One region of the Cobetia sp. PS-4MA genome, then DNA from elsewhere that is predicted to be linked to it. Evidence: riboswitches for the same ligand, from Rfam matches in the RefSeq annotation. Region 1 holds a riboswitch; the other holds the start of a gene.
The links. Region 1 has a riboswitch for thiamine pyrophosphate ahead of tenA (thiaminase II). Riboswitches for the same ligand answer to the same signal wherever they lie in the genome.

Region 1 (8,063 bases):
AGATGTCCTGCTCTGCGCGGGCATCCAGTCGTTGAGAGGGCGCGAGATACAGCAGATGACATTCGCCACACCGCAGGTAATCACGCTCGTCGGCAGGCGGACGCTGACCGGTCCGCGGACATGGCTTGCGTCGTTGCACCAGATGCAGCACAGGTTGACTGCCATGCGTCGCGCATAGCGGGCATTGATGGTCGGATTCAGGCAATGCCTGTGCCGGGAACTCGGGGGCAATGGGGGAAGATGACATCAGGGCTCCGCACAGGGCAAGGGACACGACAGGCACAAGACATGACAGGCACAAGACATGACAGGACGAGCACATCAGGGAAAGCGCATCAGGGAAAGCATCACCGAAAAGCACTACTGGTAAGCACTACTGGAAAACACGGCACACGAGAACCGCTCGGGCAGTGCCGTGGTCTGACTGTCTGACAGAGCGCCTCGGGACCACGCCAGCGACGTGATCCCGGATGTGCCGATGCCAGCATGATACTGGCAGAGCAAACGGGCCGCACGCCCCGTGCCACACACGACGAAGGTCAGTGCGTGCCCCCCGATGCCTCGAACCTGCATGACGTACGCCCCTCTGGCACAATGGGGCGCGACGGGCAGCGCAGGACTCGCCCTCTGACCAGTGCGGTATCTCACGCCAGACCACCGGAACTTCATGTGTGACGATGGAAAAGACTCTCAAGCGTTTTGAAAAGGCCATGGAACAGCGCCTTTTACCCCTCAAGGCCAATGCCGTCGCCTGGCTATGGCAGCGACTCTCGGGCCTGACCACCCGCCAGCTGTGGTGGATGGCGCGCCCGGTCGCGCGTCTCGTGCAACTGCTCAATCCGCGGGAACGGCGCGTCACGCGCAGAAATCTTGGCCAGGCCTTCCCTCATCAGCCGCGTGAGGCACGCGCACGCCTCGTGACCGAGAGCCTCGCGCACTCCACCGCCACCATGCTGGAGCTGGGCAAGGTATGGCTGGGTGATGAAGACGCGGTGCGCGATTCGATTCTCGAGGTGCACGGTCGCAATCTGCTCGACGAAGCCCGTGCCGAGGGACGTGGCGTGATCGTGCTGGCGCCGCACTTCGGCAACTGGGAAGTGCTCAATTTCTGGCTCTCGAGCCATTTCCCCTTCACTGCCATGTACGAGCCTCCCAAGTTCGAGCGGCTCGACCCGATCATTCGCAACGGGCGTGAGCGCATGGGGGCGAGACTGGTGCCTACCAACTCCCGCGGCGTGGCAGCGTTGCTGAAGGCGCTCAAGCGCGCCGAGGCGATCGGCATCCTGCCGGATCAGGAACCGGGACGCGGCAGCGGTGTCTTCGCCGACTTCTACGGCCGCCCCGCCTACACCGCCACTCTGCTCCCCAAGCTGGTGGCGAGAACCGACGCCCGCGTGGTGACCGGTGTCGCTCAACGCCTGGAAGATGGCCATGGCTTCGCCATCCACTTCCTCGCCGCGGATGAGGCGGTCTACACCGAAGACGAGGTCATCTCGGCGCGGGGAGTGAATGCCTCAGTGGAAGCCGCGATCGCCCTGGCGCCCGCGCAGTATCAATGGGAATACAAGCGCTGGCGCAAGAGCCCGGAAGAACTGGACGAGCAGCCGGGCTGGCGTGAGAAGCGCTTCTATCCCCGGGACGATTCCTGGCTTTCCCTCAAGGGCTGGCGCCGCCACCTCAAGTACCGCCGCCGCAACGCGAAGCGCTCCTGACTCTCCAGGGACAGGGCAGCACTGGCGCAAACCGGCACAAGCTTCCAGACTTTCCTGTACGGCGGCGAGCGATGCCAGTCGACTTGCCGAGGTAGCGGCGACAGGCCAGGGAGGCAGTGGAGCACATGAGCAAGCGCCAACAGGACATCCGTGGATGCGCAAGCATCAGACAGCTGATGGGGACGGCGCTCATCGGCTGTCTCTGCGCGTCGTCTCCTGCCTGGAGCGAGGCAAGCAGCAACGACACCCTCGATGGCGAGACCTCTGCTCATGCCCCGACTCTGGCATTGCAGGCGGCAAGCTCGGTTCCCGAGGACGCCCCCTCCCTGAGGCTGCCACCAGGGGCCGGCATGACTCGGCTGGCATCGATTCAGGCACCTCGCATGCTGCACCTCACCGCTCACGATGAGGTGTTGATCGGCTCGCGGGCCGGCAAGCTCTACCGAGGCCAGCTGGCCGATGATGGCAGCCTCAAGCGCATGGAAGTGCTGGTCGAGCTGGAAGGCTATCCCCACTCTGTCGTCGTCCGCGATGCGCGCCTGTATGTCGCGACCACGGACGCCCTGCTGGTCGCGGACTACCATCCCGGGATCTCCCTTGCCCCGAGCGACTTCCAGCGCGTGATCGCGATTCCCGGCGGCGGTGGCCACAACTCGCGTACGCTGAGCCTGGGCCCTGACAATGGCCTGTATCTGGCGCTGGGGATCCAGGGCAACTGCTCCGATCAATATCTGGCGGGCACCTCGCCTCGCTATCCACAGCAACAGCGCCGTGGGGGAGTGATGCGCCTTGAGGAAAGTGGCGAGCCTCCCGAGTGGCGTGCGTGGGCGAGTGGTCTGCGCAACCCCGTCGGCCTGACCTGGCAGGCACAGGCGACAGGAGAGACGCGCCTGCTGGCCACCAACAACGGACCGGACCACTGGGGCTACGAGCATCCCCGCGAGCTGGTGGTCGCTGCCCGCGAAGGCAGCTTCCATGGCATGCCCTGGTATCAGTGGATCGATGGCCGCTGGCAGGCAGATGATTGCATCACGAGCGATTCACCGCGCGAACGTGACGAGATTGCACCGCCACTGGCCGAGATCCCCGCTCGCAGTGCGCCGATGGGTATCGCGGTGGTGCCGCCTGGGCATCCATTGGCTGCTGACATGGATGTCGTGGTGGCAGTCCACGGCAGCTGGGGCACGGCACCGTCCGGCAAGGCGTGGGGAGACCCCGCCAGTCGTCGTGAGCCTCGCCTGCTGGGCCTCAAGCTGGCGACGCCAGACACTGAAGCACGCTTAGTGCCGGTACTGACCGGCCTGCAGGATGCCGCCAGCGGCGAGCGCTGGATACGCCCACTGGATGTAGCATTCGGCAAGGATGGCAGCCTCTACCTGACCAGCGATACCGGAGCCTCAGGACTCTATCGGATCACCTTCTCTCAGTGACCTCCAGCCGCCTCTGACTCGACACGGCGGCTCACGCGTTGATTCTTCGCCCAAGCGTTGAGCGAGCGTCTCGACGCTCTGCATCCATGGGGTGATCACATGCGTATGCTCTCAGGACGACGCCATCGCCGGAGCCTGCGCCATGACAAAGCCCTCCATCTTCTCGCCAGTTGCCAGACCTGCCCCCGGGGCTGTCCGTTCGGGCAGCGCCCTGACACGCACTCCGTGGCTGAGCATCATCATGCCAGTCCACAACGAGGCATCCGGTATCGTCTCGGCCTTGATCGCCTTGAGTCCACTGCGCGCGAGCGGGGATTGCGAGGTCATCGTGGTCGATGGCGGCTCCACGGATACTACCCGCGAGCTGGCAACGCCGCTGTGCGATCGCTGCCTGAGCAGTGATCCGGGCCGGGCAACGCAGATGAACGCCGGTGCCTCTCAGGCTCGTGGCCAATGGCTGCTGTTCCTGCATGCTGATACGCGCCTGCCGGCACATGTCCTCTCGGTACTGTCAGAGACCCTCGTCGAGCATCGCGAGTGCGACTGGGGTCGCTTCGATGTCGACATCGAAGGAGATTCTCCGCTGCTGCCCGTGATCGCCACGCTGATGAATCTGCGCTCACGCCTGACCAGCATCAGCACGGGTGATCAGACCCAGTTCGTACGACGCTCCACCTTCGAGGCCATCGAGGGCTTTCCCGTCGTGCCCCTGATGGAGGACATCCAGCTGAGCGTCAGGCTCAAGCGACTGACCTCGCCGCTGAACCTCTCCGCCAGAGTCACCACCAGTGGAAGACGCTGGGAAACCCATGGCGCCTGTCGCACCATCCTCAAGATGTGGGGGCTGCGCCTGGCAGCCTGGGGTGGCGTATCTCCTGTCCGTCTGGCGCGCCTCTATGGATATGGTGCCGCCGCTCAGGCCTGCGAACAGCGTGGCTTGCCTCATGCCTGAAACCTCGCTTGCTGACAGGGAAACCGACACGGCCGCGTATGACATGCGCCCGACGCTCATCATCTTCGGCCGCCTGCCACTGGCCGGACAATGCAAGACGCGGCTGATCCCTGCCCTCGGTCCCGAGGGGGCGGCACGCCTCTACTCGCGCATGCTGCGCAGAATCGTTCAGCAGGCCTGCGCCTCACGCCTCGGCAAGGTGGTCGTGATGCTGACTCCCTCCCCCGAGCACGCCCGGCAGCAACCTGAGCAGGCAGCCCTGCTGACGGAACTTGAGGATCAGTGGCGTGCAGAGAGCATGGCGGCACATGGCAGGCGGATCACGCTCGAGGCACAGCCACAGGGTGGGCTTGGGGAGCGCATGCATCAGGCCATGCTGCGCCACCTGCCCGCAGGCCCCGTGCTGCTGATGGGCTCTGACCTGCCCGCATTGGACAGTCAACGTCTGCGCGAGGCGGCGCGGTGCCTGCATGACCATGATGCGGTGCTGCAGCCCAGCGAAGACGGGGGATACGGATTGATTGGCCTGAAAGCAGCCTGCCCGGCGGCCTTCCAGCTGGATCACTGGAGCCATGCCGACGTGAGCCGGGAGACTCTTGCACTGCTGGCTCAGGCAGGCAGAAGCGTCGGTTGCCTGCCTGTCAGCTGGGATGTCGATGAGCCTCACGATCTGGTGCGCCTGAGGCGACACTTCCCAGCCCTGATGGCGAACCTCTCCTCCTGTCAGCCTGCATGACATCTTTCCTGCAGCGCATGACACGCTTCCCGCATCGCAGGAAGCCCTTTCCGCATCGCAGAAGGCCTCCCAAAGTCGCATGGGTTTTAGGGCGGCAGAGGCTTTTCCTGCACCGCTGGACTGTTACACTCGAGATATCGTGACGTCTGAGTCACAGCTTGACGGGGTGCCGGTAAGACCGGCTGAGATGTCATTCGCACTGTTCGAGGCCTTGCATCGAGGTGCGTGTATGACGATCCCGCCGAACCTGATCCGGTTAGTACCGGCGTAGGGATCAAGCGCGAAGTGTTGCCGCACATCATCTTCACCTCTTCCAGGTGAACGCCGCACCTCCCCCCGCTTTTTCCCTGCAGATTGCCGGACCTGACCACGCTCGAGCCAGACCTTTGCCACTCCATCACGGATTGGCAGCACGCTCACCGAGGGATGCGTCGATGCCCAGCTTTTCAGACCTGACCAGTGCCTGCGCCGAGGAATGGCGCGACTATCTCGAGCATGACTTCGTTCGCCAGCTCGGGGAAGGTCGTCTGCCAGAGGAGTCCTTCCGCCATTACCTGCAGCAGGACTACCTGTTCCTGATCCACTTCGCGCGCGCCTGGGCGCTGGCCGCCTACAAGAGCCGCACCCTCGCGGAGCTGCGTCAGGCCACGGCCAGTCTCGACACCATCCTCAATACCGAGCTCGATCTGCATATCGGCTACTGCAGCGAGTGGGGCATCAGCGAGGATGACCTGAGTGAGCTGCCGGAATCCCGCGCCACCCTGGCCTATACCCGTTACGTGCTGGATTGCGGCCAGCGCGGCGATCTTCTCGATCTTCACGTGGCGCTCGCGCCCTGCCTGATCGGCTACGGCGAGATCGCCGAGTGGCTGCTGGATCAGGACACCACCGAGATCGAGGACAATCCGTACGCGGACTGGATCGCGATGTACTCCAGCGATGACTTCAAGGAAGCGGTGGACGCCGAACGAGAATGGCTGGACGCTCGGCTCTCGGAGGTCTCGGAGCGCCGGCTGGGCGAACTGGTGGATGTCTTCCGCGATGCGACACGTCTCGAGATCGACTTCTGGCAGATGGGCCTTGATCGCGACTGATCCGTGGCTGGCCGTCGCCTGACAGGCCGCGCCAGCGCGAACGGAAGACACACCGATTTTCATCGGCCTGGGGACGTGGTCCTCTCGCCAATCATCCAGACACACCACAGGCCATCAGAGCCTGAATGCGAGCACGATGACCTGGGCCAGCACAACGCTCAGCACAGGTCATGCCCGCATTGAATTCTGAGCACGCTTGACGGGGTGCCGGTGGAACCGGCTGAGATCCTGCATGCATCACCTCGCCGCCAAATGGGCGAGGCTGCCAGCAAGGGGTCCCGTGGAACCTGAACCGGTTAGGACCGGCGTAGGAATCAAGCTGATGGTCAGCCGCTGCCCGCGGCCGCCTCGCTCCCGGGCCACCTGTTGGCAAGGAGTCGGCGATGGCCATCCTCTCCCTGCGCACGGTCTTCCCATGATGACGTCTGCCGTGACGTCGCCCTTTGAGGAGACCTGCATGAGCACTACCCCCACGACTCAAGATCCGCAAGCCACCAACGCCGCCGAACCGTCGCTCGCCCCCCAACCTGAGGCTGCGCCGAAGGCGCGCGCCCGTGCCGGTCGCAAGGATGGCAGTCGCCATCTCGCCAGCGAAGCCCGCGTCGACGCCGCCGCCATCGCGCCGCTGAGCGGCTCGCGCAAGATCTACATCGAAGGCTCTCGCCCGGACATCCGCGTGCCCATGCGCGAGATCGGCTGCTCGCCGACCCAGACCTCCAGCGGTCTGGAAGAGAATCCGCCGATCGTCGTCTACGACACCTCCGGCCCCTACACCGACCCGGCGGTCGAGATCGACATTCGTCGCGGGCTGGCGCCACTGCGCGAGAAGTGGATCGAGGAACGCGGCGATACCGAACAGCTCAATCAGCTGAGCAGCGAGTATGGTCGCGTGCGCCAGGCCGACCTGCGCCTGTCGTCCCTGCGTTTCGAGCTGGACCACCGCCCGCGTCGTGCCCTGCCGGGCAAGAATGTCACCCAGCTGCACTATGCGCGCCAGGGCATCATCACGCCGGAGATGGAGTACATCGCGATTCGTGAGAATCAGCGTCGTATCGCGCTGCGTGAGGAATATCAGGGCAGCGACTCCGTCGAGAGTATTCTGGGCCACCAGCACCCGGGTCACAGCTTCGGCGCCAACCTGCCCGACGAGATCACCGCCGAATTCGTGCGTGAGGAAGTCGCGCGTGGCCGCGCCATCATTCCCGCCAACATCAATCACCCGGAAAGCGAGCCGATGATCATCGGCCGCAACTTCCTGGTGAAGGTCAACGGCAACCTGGGCAACTCGGCGGTCACCTCCTCCATCGAGGAAGAGGTCGACAAGATGACCTGGGCGATCCGCTGGGGCTCCGACACCGTGATGGATCTCTCGACCGGCGCCAACATCCACGAGACCCGTGAATGGATTCTGCGCAACTCTCCCGTGCCCATCGGCACGGTGCCGATCTATCAGGCGCTGGAGAAGGTCGATGGCGTGGCCGAGAATCTTGATTGGGAGATCTTCCGCGACACGCTGATCGAGCAGGCCGAGCAAGGCGTCGACTACTTCACCATCCACGCCGGCGTCCTGCTGCGCTATGTGCCGCTGACCGCCAGCCGCGTGACCGGCATCGTCTCGCGCGGTGGCTCCATCATGGCCAAGTGGTGTCTGGCGCATCACGAGGAAAGCTTCCTCTATCGCCACTTCGAGGACATCTGCGAGATCTGCAAGGCCTACGACATCAGCCTGTCACTGGGCGATGGCCTGCGCCCGGGCTCGGTGGCCGATGCCAATGACGCCGCCCAGTTCGGCGAGCTCGAGACGCTCGGCGAGCTGACGAAGATCGCCTGGCAGCACGATGTCCAGGTCATGATCGAAGGTCCGGGTCACGTGCCGATGCACCTGATCAAGGAGAACATGGACAAGCAGCTCAGCGAGTGCGACGAGGCGCCCTTCTACACCCTCGGCCCGCTGACCACCGACATCGCCCCGGGCTACGACCACATCACCTCCGGTATCGGTGCCGCGATGATCGGCTGGTTCGGCTGCGCCATGCTCTGCTACGTGACCCCCAAGGAGCACCTGGGCCTGCCCAACAAGGACGACGTCAAGACTGGCATCATCACCTACAAGATCGCCGCGCATGCCGCGGACCTGGC
Region 2 (8,063 bases), 1.6 Mb from region 1:
CCACCCTGAGCTTGCGCGCCATGGGAGCCAGCGACGAGCCCTGCACCAGCAGCGAGATGATCACCACGAAGAAGGCGACATTGAAGTAGACGCCGGCATTCTCGACCCCGGTGATCACCGGGAAGATCGCCAGCACGATCGGCACCGCCCCCCTCAACCCGACCCAGCTGATGAACCACAGCTCTCGCCAGCGGAAGCGGAAGAAAGGCTTGAGACACAGGATCACGGCCAGGGGGCGCACGAACAGGATCAGCGCCACGCTCAGAATGGCGGCTGGCAGCGCGAACTGCAGCATCGTGGAGGGTGAGACCAGCAGACCCAGCATCAGGAACAGCACGATCTGGGACAGGTGGGCCAGTCCATCATGCACCGGCAGGATGTGTTCGAGGTGGCGCCCCGGATGATTGCCGATCATCAGGCCACACAGATAGATGGCCAGGAAGCCACTGCCACCGAGCTCATTGGTCGTCGCGAACAGGCTCAGGCCCAGCGCCAGCGCCAGCAGGGAATAGAGGCCGGGCGCCAGATCCAGATAGCGCATCAGACGGGCGATCAACCAGCCACCGGCGATCCCCATGCCCGCGCCGACCCCGAACTGCAGCGCGAAGCTCATGAGTCCGGCGGCGACCCCCGTCAGCTGTCCGGTCAGTATCTCGGCCAGGGTGATGGTGAGGAAGATGGCCATCGGGTCGTTGGTACCGGACTCGATCTCCAGCGTCGCCCCGACCCGCTCGTTGAGGTGCACCCCCTGCCCGCCCAGCAGCGAGAACACGGCGGCGGCATCGGTGGAGCCGACGATGGCCCCGACCAGCAGGCCTTCGATCAAGGTCAGGTCAAACAGCCACATGGCCAGCAGCCCCACCAGCCCGCTGGTCATGAAGACCCCGACGGTCGCCAGCACCAATGCCGGCTTGAGACCCGCACGGAAGGTCGAGAGGCGGGTGCGCAGACCGCCATCGAGCAGAATGAGTGCCAACGCCAGATTGCCGATCAGGTACGCGGTAGAGGCATCATCGAACTGGATGCCGAGCACGCCATCCTCCCCCGCCAGCATGCCGAGTCCCAGGAACAGCAACAGCAGGGGCATGCCGAGACGAGCCGAGACCCGACTTGCCAGCACGCTCAAGGCGATGAGCATGCCCGCCAGCAAGAAGTAATAGTTCAGATTCTCTACCACGTGTGCTCCCCCGCCATTCCCGGCACCAAGTCTCGAATCACGTCTGCGACGGCCCAGAGACAGTATTCCATGTCAGCGACGAGGCTGCAGAGAAATTTCTCAAATATTCATGGACTTGCGATCAACATGTCAGGCTTCTCGGCGACACCCAGGCCGGGGCTGCCGCCAGCTCGGCGTAGCGGGTCGGACCGAAGGCTTCCATCGCCCACAACAGGGCTCGGCACAGCTCACGCTGACCGTCGATATCGACCATGCGCCCATGACGCGAATAACCGGCGAGGAAGGCCTCACGCTGACTCGGCGTCTCCAGCAACAACTCGATCAGTGCCCAGTCGAACTCGATCGGAGCCCACACCAGTGCCTCCCAGTCGCTCCATACCCAGCCGGTGGCGGCGCACAGATATTGGTCCGCGCGCAGGTCCGGCAGACTCCAGACGGCGCGAGCGGGATGCGAGAAGGTGCGTGATGGCAGGTCCCCCAGCTCGTGGGACAGGGGATGGCGCGCGAGAAAACGCGTCACGCGGGCATTCCAATGCAGCAGCGGCATGGGCTGGGCAAGGGGCTGGCCAAAGCCGGACACGGTGTCCTGATGCAGCCGCCCGACCTGATCTCCCAGCAACTCACAGAAGGTGTCACTGAGATCACTGGGCTGACCGCTGGACCACGGCAGGTGCCAGACGGGCGCGCCATCGAGACGTCCCAGATAGGTCAGCGGCAGCGGAGGGATGGGCAAACGCGCCGGCAACGCGCCCGCCAGCCGTGTCAGGGCCTCAGGTTGCGCCCAGCGATCGGCGCCGAAGACACCGCGCATCGCTCGCCAGAAGGGGTCGTGATCCGGGCCGGTCCGCGCCAGCTTGATCAGGCCGGGGGTGCCGCCACGCTGTCGCCACAACCAGTTGGCACTATCCGGCCAGGCAAGTGCCAGCGGCTCCAGCGCATGCCCCAGATAGGTGGAAAGACGGCGAGTCAGCGCATCCTCCGGCCAGCCATTGGGCACGGATGTCGCGTCTGGCATCACGGGTCGCCGCGGTGGCACGGGATAACCGCTGGAGCAGGTCGAGAGATCCGGGGTATCAGGCATGTTGATCTCCTTGAGGCTGCGATACCTCGATAGCATACCCAACACCGGGCCATGCAGCATAGCCACACGACAGCCACCCCGACGATGGCAGGGATGCAACCGGCGGGCAGGTGACGGTACACTGTCGGCCTGGATGGGGGTGCCCGAAAGTGGGCTGAGAGCCGATGCGTCACGTCGCATGGCAACCCCTGGAACCTGATCCGGTTGATACCGGCGGAGGGAATTCCGGTCACCTGCCCAAGCGTCAGGCGCCCTGCGTGCTTCCTCCCCTCGGCATGCCGCCTGACCACGGATGACACTGTGTCGCTGGGACTCTCCCTCAACAACGCCCGCATCGATTACGCCAGCCATACGCTGTTTCGTGATCTGTCGGCGCGTCTGGATGCCGGAAGCTGGACGGCCCTGCTGGGCCGCTCGGGCTGTGGCAAGAGCTCACTGCTGCGCCTGCTGGCCGGCCTCGAGATGCCCGACCATCACACGCTGGAACTCACCACCGATGACGGCAAGCCACTGGCGGGTCGCGTCGCCTGGATGGCGCAGCAGGACCTGCTGCTGCCCTGGCGCCGGGTGCTGGACAATCTGTGTCTGGGAGATGACCTCCATCGTCGCCCTCGCGATACCGAGCGGGCCCGCGAACTGCTGGCAGCGGTGGGTCTGGAGGGGCGCGAGCAGGCCTGGCCAGACGCCCTCTCCGGCGGCCAACGCCAACGCGTTGCATTGGCGCGGACGCTCTACCAGCAGGCTCCAGTGGTGATGATGGATGAGCCCTTCTCCGCAGTGGACGCCATCACGCGACTCGAACTGCATGATCTCGCCAGCCGGCTGCTGGACGGACGCACCGTGCTGATGGTCACGCATGACCCGCTCGAGGCGCTGCGCCTGGCCGACCAACTGCTGGTACTGCGTCCGGGCCGCGACAGCCAGCAGGGGGCAGTGCTCGACCGCTTGCCGGGGCTCTCGCCGCCTCGCCCGGTGCCGCTGGACCTGCCCGCCCTGCAGCAGGCCCAGTCCGAATTGATCACACGCCTGCGCGACGGCGAGGAGACGCCATGAAACGCCTGCATGCCCTGCGTCATCTCGCCATCAGCGCCGCCGTCCTGCTGGGACTCTGGCAACTGGTGATCATCACCACGGCCGTGCCGCCCTACATCCTGCCAGCGCCACTGGCAGTCGCGGAGGTGCTGGTCCGTCAGGCTCCGATGCTGGCACACCACGCCGGCATCACCTTCGCCGAGATTCTTGGCGGGCTGGTACTGGGGGTCCTTCTCGGACTGAGCACCGCGCTGGCACTGGCGTTCATCCCTCGTCTGCGGCGCACCCTGCTGCCATTGCTGCTGATCAGCCAGGTGATTCCGCTGTTCGCCATCGCCCCACTGCTGGTGCTGTGGCTGGGCTATGACATGCTCTCCAAGGTCGTGATGGCCACGCTGATCATCTATTTCCCCGTGGCCTCCACCGGCTACGACGGCTTGCGCCAGACTCCTCAGGGCTGGCTGGATCTCGCCCATACCCTGGGTGCCAGCCCGTGGCGACTGCTGCTGCATGTCCAATTGCCCGCCGCGCTGCCGGCATTGGCCTCCGGCGTGCGCATGGCAGCGACAGCCGCCCCCATCGGGGCCGTCATCGGTGAGTGGGCCGGCGCAAGCCAGGGCCTCGGCTATCTGATGCTCAATGCCAATGCCCGCATGGAAATCGACCTGATGTTCGCGGCCCTGCTGGTGCTGGTCGCCTTTTCGCTGCTGCTGTATTTCACGCTGGATGCCCTGCTGCGTCGCCTGATGCCCTGGCATCGGGATCGCCTGACCCGTTTGAACTGAGCGCTTCCGGCTGTCAGGCGATGCCCTGACGGCCTCACATTCTCGACACCACAAGGAATACCGCCATGCCATTCTCGCCATCGGCGATCCGCCGTTCCGGCAAGCTGTCCTGCCTCTTCGCGACGCTGCTGACAACCCTCAGCCTGAGCACCTTCGCCCTGTCAGCCGAGACTGGCGCCAGCGCCGAGCCCCAGGCCCCGACCGCCAGTGACAGTGCAGCGGCAGCGGTCACCAAGACCGGGCAGGACGGTGCCACCCTCGAGCCAGACGCTTCTGCCAAGCAGGCTGCCGAGACCGAGCAACAGACCCGCCCCGCCGCTGGCGATGTGCAGGACCCGCAAGCGGCCGCCACCGATGCCAAGCCCCTCACGCACCTCAAGATCATGCTCGACTGGTACACCAATCCCGGCCACGGGCCGCTGGTGCTGGCTCAGGAACTGGGCCTGTTCAAGCAACATGGTCTGGACGTCGAGCTGATCGCTCCGGCAGACCCCAGCGTCCCCCCCAAGCTTGCCGCAGCGGAGCGCGTCGACATCGCCATCAGCTATCAGCCCCAGCTGCACCTGCAGGTGGATCAAGGGCTGCCGCTGGTGCGCATCGGCACGCTGGTGGCCACCCCGCTCAACGTGGTGGTCGTGCGCGCGGACAGTGACATCCAGTCGATGGCCGACCTCAAGGGCAAGCGTGTCGGCTATTCCGTCGGTGGCGTGGAGGAAGTCCTGCTGTCCACCATGCTCCAGAACAGCGGCCTGACACTGGATGACATCACCCTGACCAACGTCAACTTCTCGCTGACGCCGTCACTGCTGACCCGCAAGGTCGACGCCGTCACTGGGGCATTCCGCAACTTCGAACTCGCCCAGATGGCACAGGAAGGCGTCAAGGGCCGCGCCTTCTACATCGAGGAAGAAGGCGTGCCGACGTATGACGAACTGATCTTCGTCGCCAACAGCGACAGCTATTCTCGCAAGCACGAGCAGTACGCCGCCTTCCTGTCCGCCGTCGGTGAAGCCACCGCCTGGATGATCAACCACCCTGACAAGGGCTGGAAGCTGTTCCGCGAGTCCGACCCGGCACTCGATACCGCGCTCAACAAGAAAGCCTGGTATGCCACCTTGCCGCGCTTCGCCCTGCGTCCGGCCGCACTGGATGCCGGCCGCTACCGTGACTTCGAGAACTTCCTCTACGAGCGCGGCATGATCAAGCAGCGCCAGTCACTCGACCACCTAGCCATCGACGTCAACGCGCCCTGAATAGGCGGCCGATGACAGACACGACGACGCCCTGCCGGTTTCCCGACAGGGCGTCGTTTGCTTTCTGCCAGATGACGCGAGGATGCCCCCGCCCCTTGCCTCCCGAGACCTTCCTGTCAGCGCCTGCCATCCACCGGGCTGCCGGCTGACGCCCGCCTGGCCAGACGCCGCGCCAGCCACGCCATCAACACAGGCTGGATCACCAGCGCGACCACCAGCACCGCCACGAGCAGTGGCATGCCCTCAAGGGCGCCACCCGGCGAGCTGACCAGCAGCGCCGCCCCGAGATAACTGCCCGCGGCAGAACTCAGATGCTGAACGGCACTCTGGGTGCTGGTGAAGGCGGCCCGCTCGTGCTCGGCAGGAATGAAGCTGTTGAGCGTGTTCTGCGCCACCCGCCGCGCCGAGGAGAACAGCATGTAGGCACCAAACCCCACCCACACCAGCGACGGCCCGGGCGAATGAAGCAGGAAGGCCCAGCCCACCAGCGCCGTCAGCAGACAGGTGATGGTGCCGGGCCAGACACTGCCGAAGCGATCACACAGCCGCCCGGTCAGCTGCATGCCCACCAGCGACAGTCCGCCTCCGATCATGTAGAGCCCGCCGAGATCCTCGCGAGGCAGATCGAGATTGAACAGCAGATAGCTGGAGAGATTGGGAATCACCAGGAAGTTGCTGAACATCGCGGTGGCGATCAGCGCCAGCCCGAGCCGGTGATTCGGCTGCGCGAGAATGGTGGCGATGGAGGTACCGGCGCGACTGCGAGGATTGTCCAGATGCCCCCGGATCGGCGGCAGCACCCAGGCCAGCAACCCGCAGACCAGCAACGCCAGCAGCGCGACGGCCCGGAATGGCGCCTGCCAGCCAAAGCCTTCGGATAACCACAGCGCGAAGGGCAGCCCCAGCACCGAGGCCACCGAGAAGGCCCCCATCACCATCCCCATGGCGCGCCCACGCCGGATTCCCGGCACGACATCGATCACGATGGCCAGTGCCGTGGCCGCCGCCGGCCCACCGAACAGCCCGCCCAGCATGCGCGCGGCCAGCAGCGTCTCGAATCCGGTGGCGAAGCTCGCGATCAGATGACACAGCGCAGCACCGAACAGAAAACCCAGCACGGCCCAGCGACGATCGAAACGATCCGCATGCCGCGTCCACAGCAAGGTACCCACCGCCGCCGCCAGCGGGTAGCTGCCGACGATGTAGCCCAGGTGGTCCAGCGGAATGCCCAGCGACTGCGCGAAATCCGGCCCCAATGCCATCACCATGGTGAAACCCATGATGACGGCGAACTGCAGCAGCGTGACCAGCGCGATCACCAGACGCTCGTGACGCGTCACCGGTATCGTGCCGTCTTCGTCAGGCACACGGGGCGCCGCCAGCGACGCAGGCGCATGACGTGAGCCGCTCAAGCGCGTGCGACGCGTTCAAGAAACGTCTCGACGGCCTGCTGGAACTCGCTTGCTCGCTCGGCATGCAGCCAGTGGCCGGCATCCAGCGAGGCATCTTCCAGGCGCGGGAAGTGCTCGCGCATTGCCTGGAGCCCGTCGGCCTGCACGTAATTGGAACGTTCGCCCCACAGCAGCAGGGCCGGCAGTTCCACCTCGCCGTGTGCCTGAGGCGCCTCGACGATCTGGGGGTAACCCGCCGCGATGTGATCGAGCCCGACTCGCCAGCCCATGCTGCCGTCCTCATCGCGCACCAGGTTGGTGGCGAGGAACTGACGGATAGCCGGCGTTTCCACATGGCGCGCCATCACGTTGTCAGCGTCCTTGCGCGAGGCAGGACGCGCCTCACGCACGGCCTCGAAGGCCGCGAATATCTCATCGTGCCCGTGTCCGTAGGCGATGGGCGCGATATCCGCCACCATGAGACTGCGCAGTCGTTCAGGTGCCTGCAGTGCGACCTGCATGGCCACCTTGCCCCCCATGGAGTGCCCCATGAGATCACAGGTGGGGATATCGAGCTGATCGAGCAGAGCGATCACGTCAGCGGCCTGTTCCGGGTAGCTCATGCCCGCCACATGCGGGCTGCGACCATGATTGCGCAGATCCACCGCGATGACGCGACGCGACTGAGACCAGAACTTGATATGCGAGCGCCAGTTGTCCGCGCTCCCGAACAGACCATGCAGAATCACCAGCGGCGTCGCATCCTGCTCACCCGCCTCATTGCCCTGTGTGGCTTCACGGGCATCACTCTCGTTATAGAAAAGCTCGACCGTCGTGCTTGTCGCAGTGCTCATCATCATCTCCATGGACGCTAGACAGACCCTCAGACGCTCCCGACCCTCACGCATCGCCCGCGATGGCACGCGCCAGTGCGAAGCGGCAACCACGTGGCCGAGTGTCAGAAAACGCTCATGTTAGCAGACTATCAAGCTACCGCGCGGCTCACCGCGGACTGGCTTCCAGATAGACCTTGACCGCTTGCCACAGGGGGCTTCGATAGCGCTCCGGATGCCAGAGCATGGAAAAATGCCGCTTGAGGTTGAGCTGGGGCGTCTCCAGCACGACCAGCTCCCCGCGCGACAGCTCCGCATCCACAGACAGGCGCGAAAGGCAGCCCAACCCGAGGCCGGCAAACACAGCCTGCTTGATGGCCTCATGCTGCCCCAGCTCCATGCGCACCTTGAGACGCTCGATTCGCCCGTGCAGTGCACGTTCGAAGACCGCCCGCGTGCCCGACCCTCCCTCGCGCAGAATCCAGTCGGCATTGGCCAGATCCTCGTCATC

Region 2: another riboswitch for thiamine pyrophosphate. It lies ahead of AC26AR_RS05875 (ABC transporter ATP-binding protein); the one in region 1 lies ahead of tenA (thiaminase II).

The regions. Positions count from the first base shown of each region.
Region 1 is NZ_CM173107.1:2,952,717-2,960,779, forward strand. It holds gene AC26AR_RS12600 (class I SAM-dependent methyltransferase) at 1-247, opposite strand, end outside; gene AC26AR_RS12605 (lysophospholipid acyltransferase family protein) at 678-1,712, shown strand; gene AC26AR_RS12610 (PQQ-dependent sugar dehydrogenase) at 1,838-3,142, shown strand; gene AC26AR_RS12615 (TIGR04283 family arsenosugar biosynthesis glycosyltransferase) at 3,285-4,094, shown strand; gene AC26AR_RS12620 (TIGR04282 family arsenosugar biosynthesis glycosyltransferase) at 4,138-4,830, shown strand; TPP riboswitch at 4,983-5,121, shown strand; gene tenA (thiaminase II) at 5,265-5,924, shown strand; TPP riboswitch at 6,115-6,255, shown strand; gene thiC (phosphomethylpyrimidine synthase ThiC) at 6,382-8,063, shown strand, end outside.
Region 2 is NZ_CM173107.1:1,366,240-1,374,302, reverse strand. It holds gene AC26AR_RS05885 (potassium/proton antiporter) at 1-1,177, opposite strand, end outside; gene AC26AR_RS05880 (protein kinase family protein) at 1,299-2,258, opposite strand; TPP riboswitch at 2,384-2,497, shown strand; gene AC26AR_RS05875 (ABC transporter ATP-binding protein) at 2,559-3,311, shown strand; gene AC26AR_RS05870 (ABC transporter permease) at 3,308-4,075, shown strand; gene AC26AR_RS05865 (ABC transporter substrate-binding protein) at 4,141-5,328, shown strand; gene AC26AR_RS05860 (MFS transporter) at 5,445-6,695, opposite strand; gene AC26AR_RS05855 (alpha/beta fold hydrolase) at 6,737-7,573, opposite strand; gene AC26AR_RS05850 (LysR substrate-binding domain-containing protein) at 7,722-8,063, opposite strand, start outside.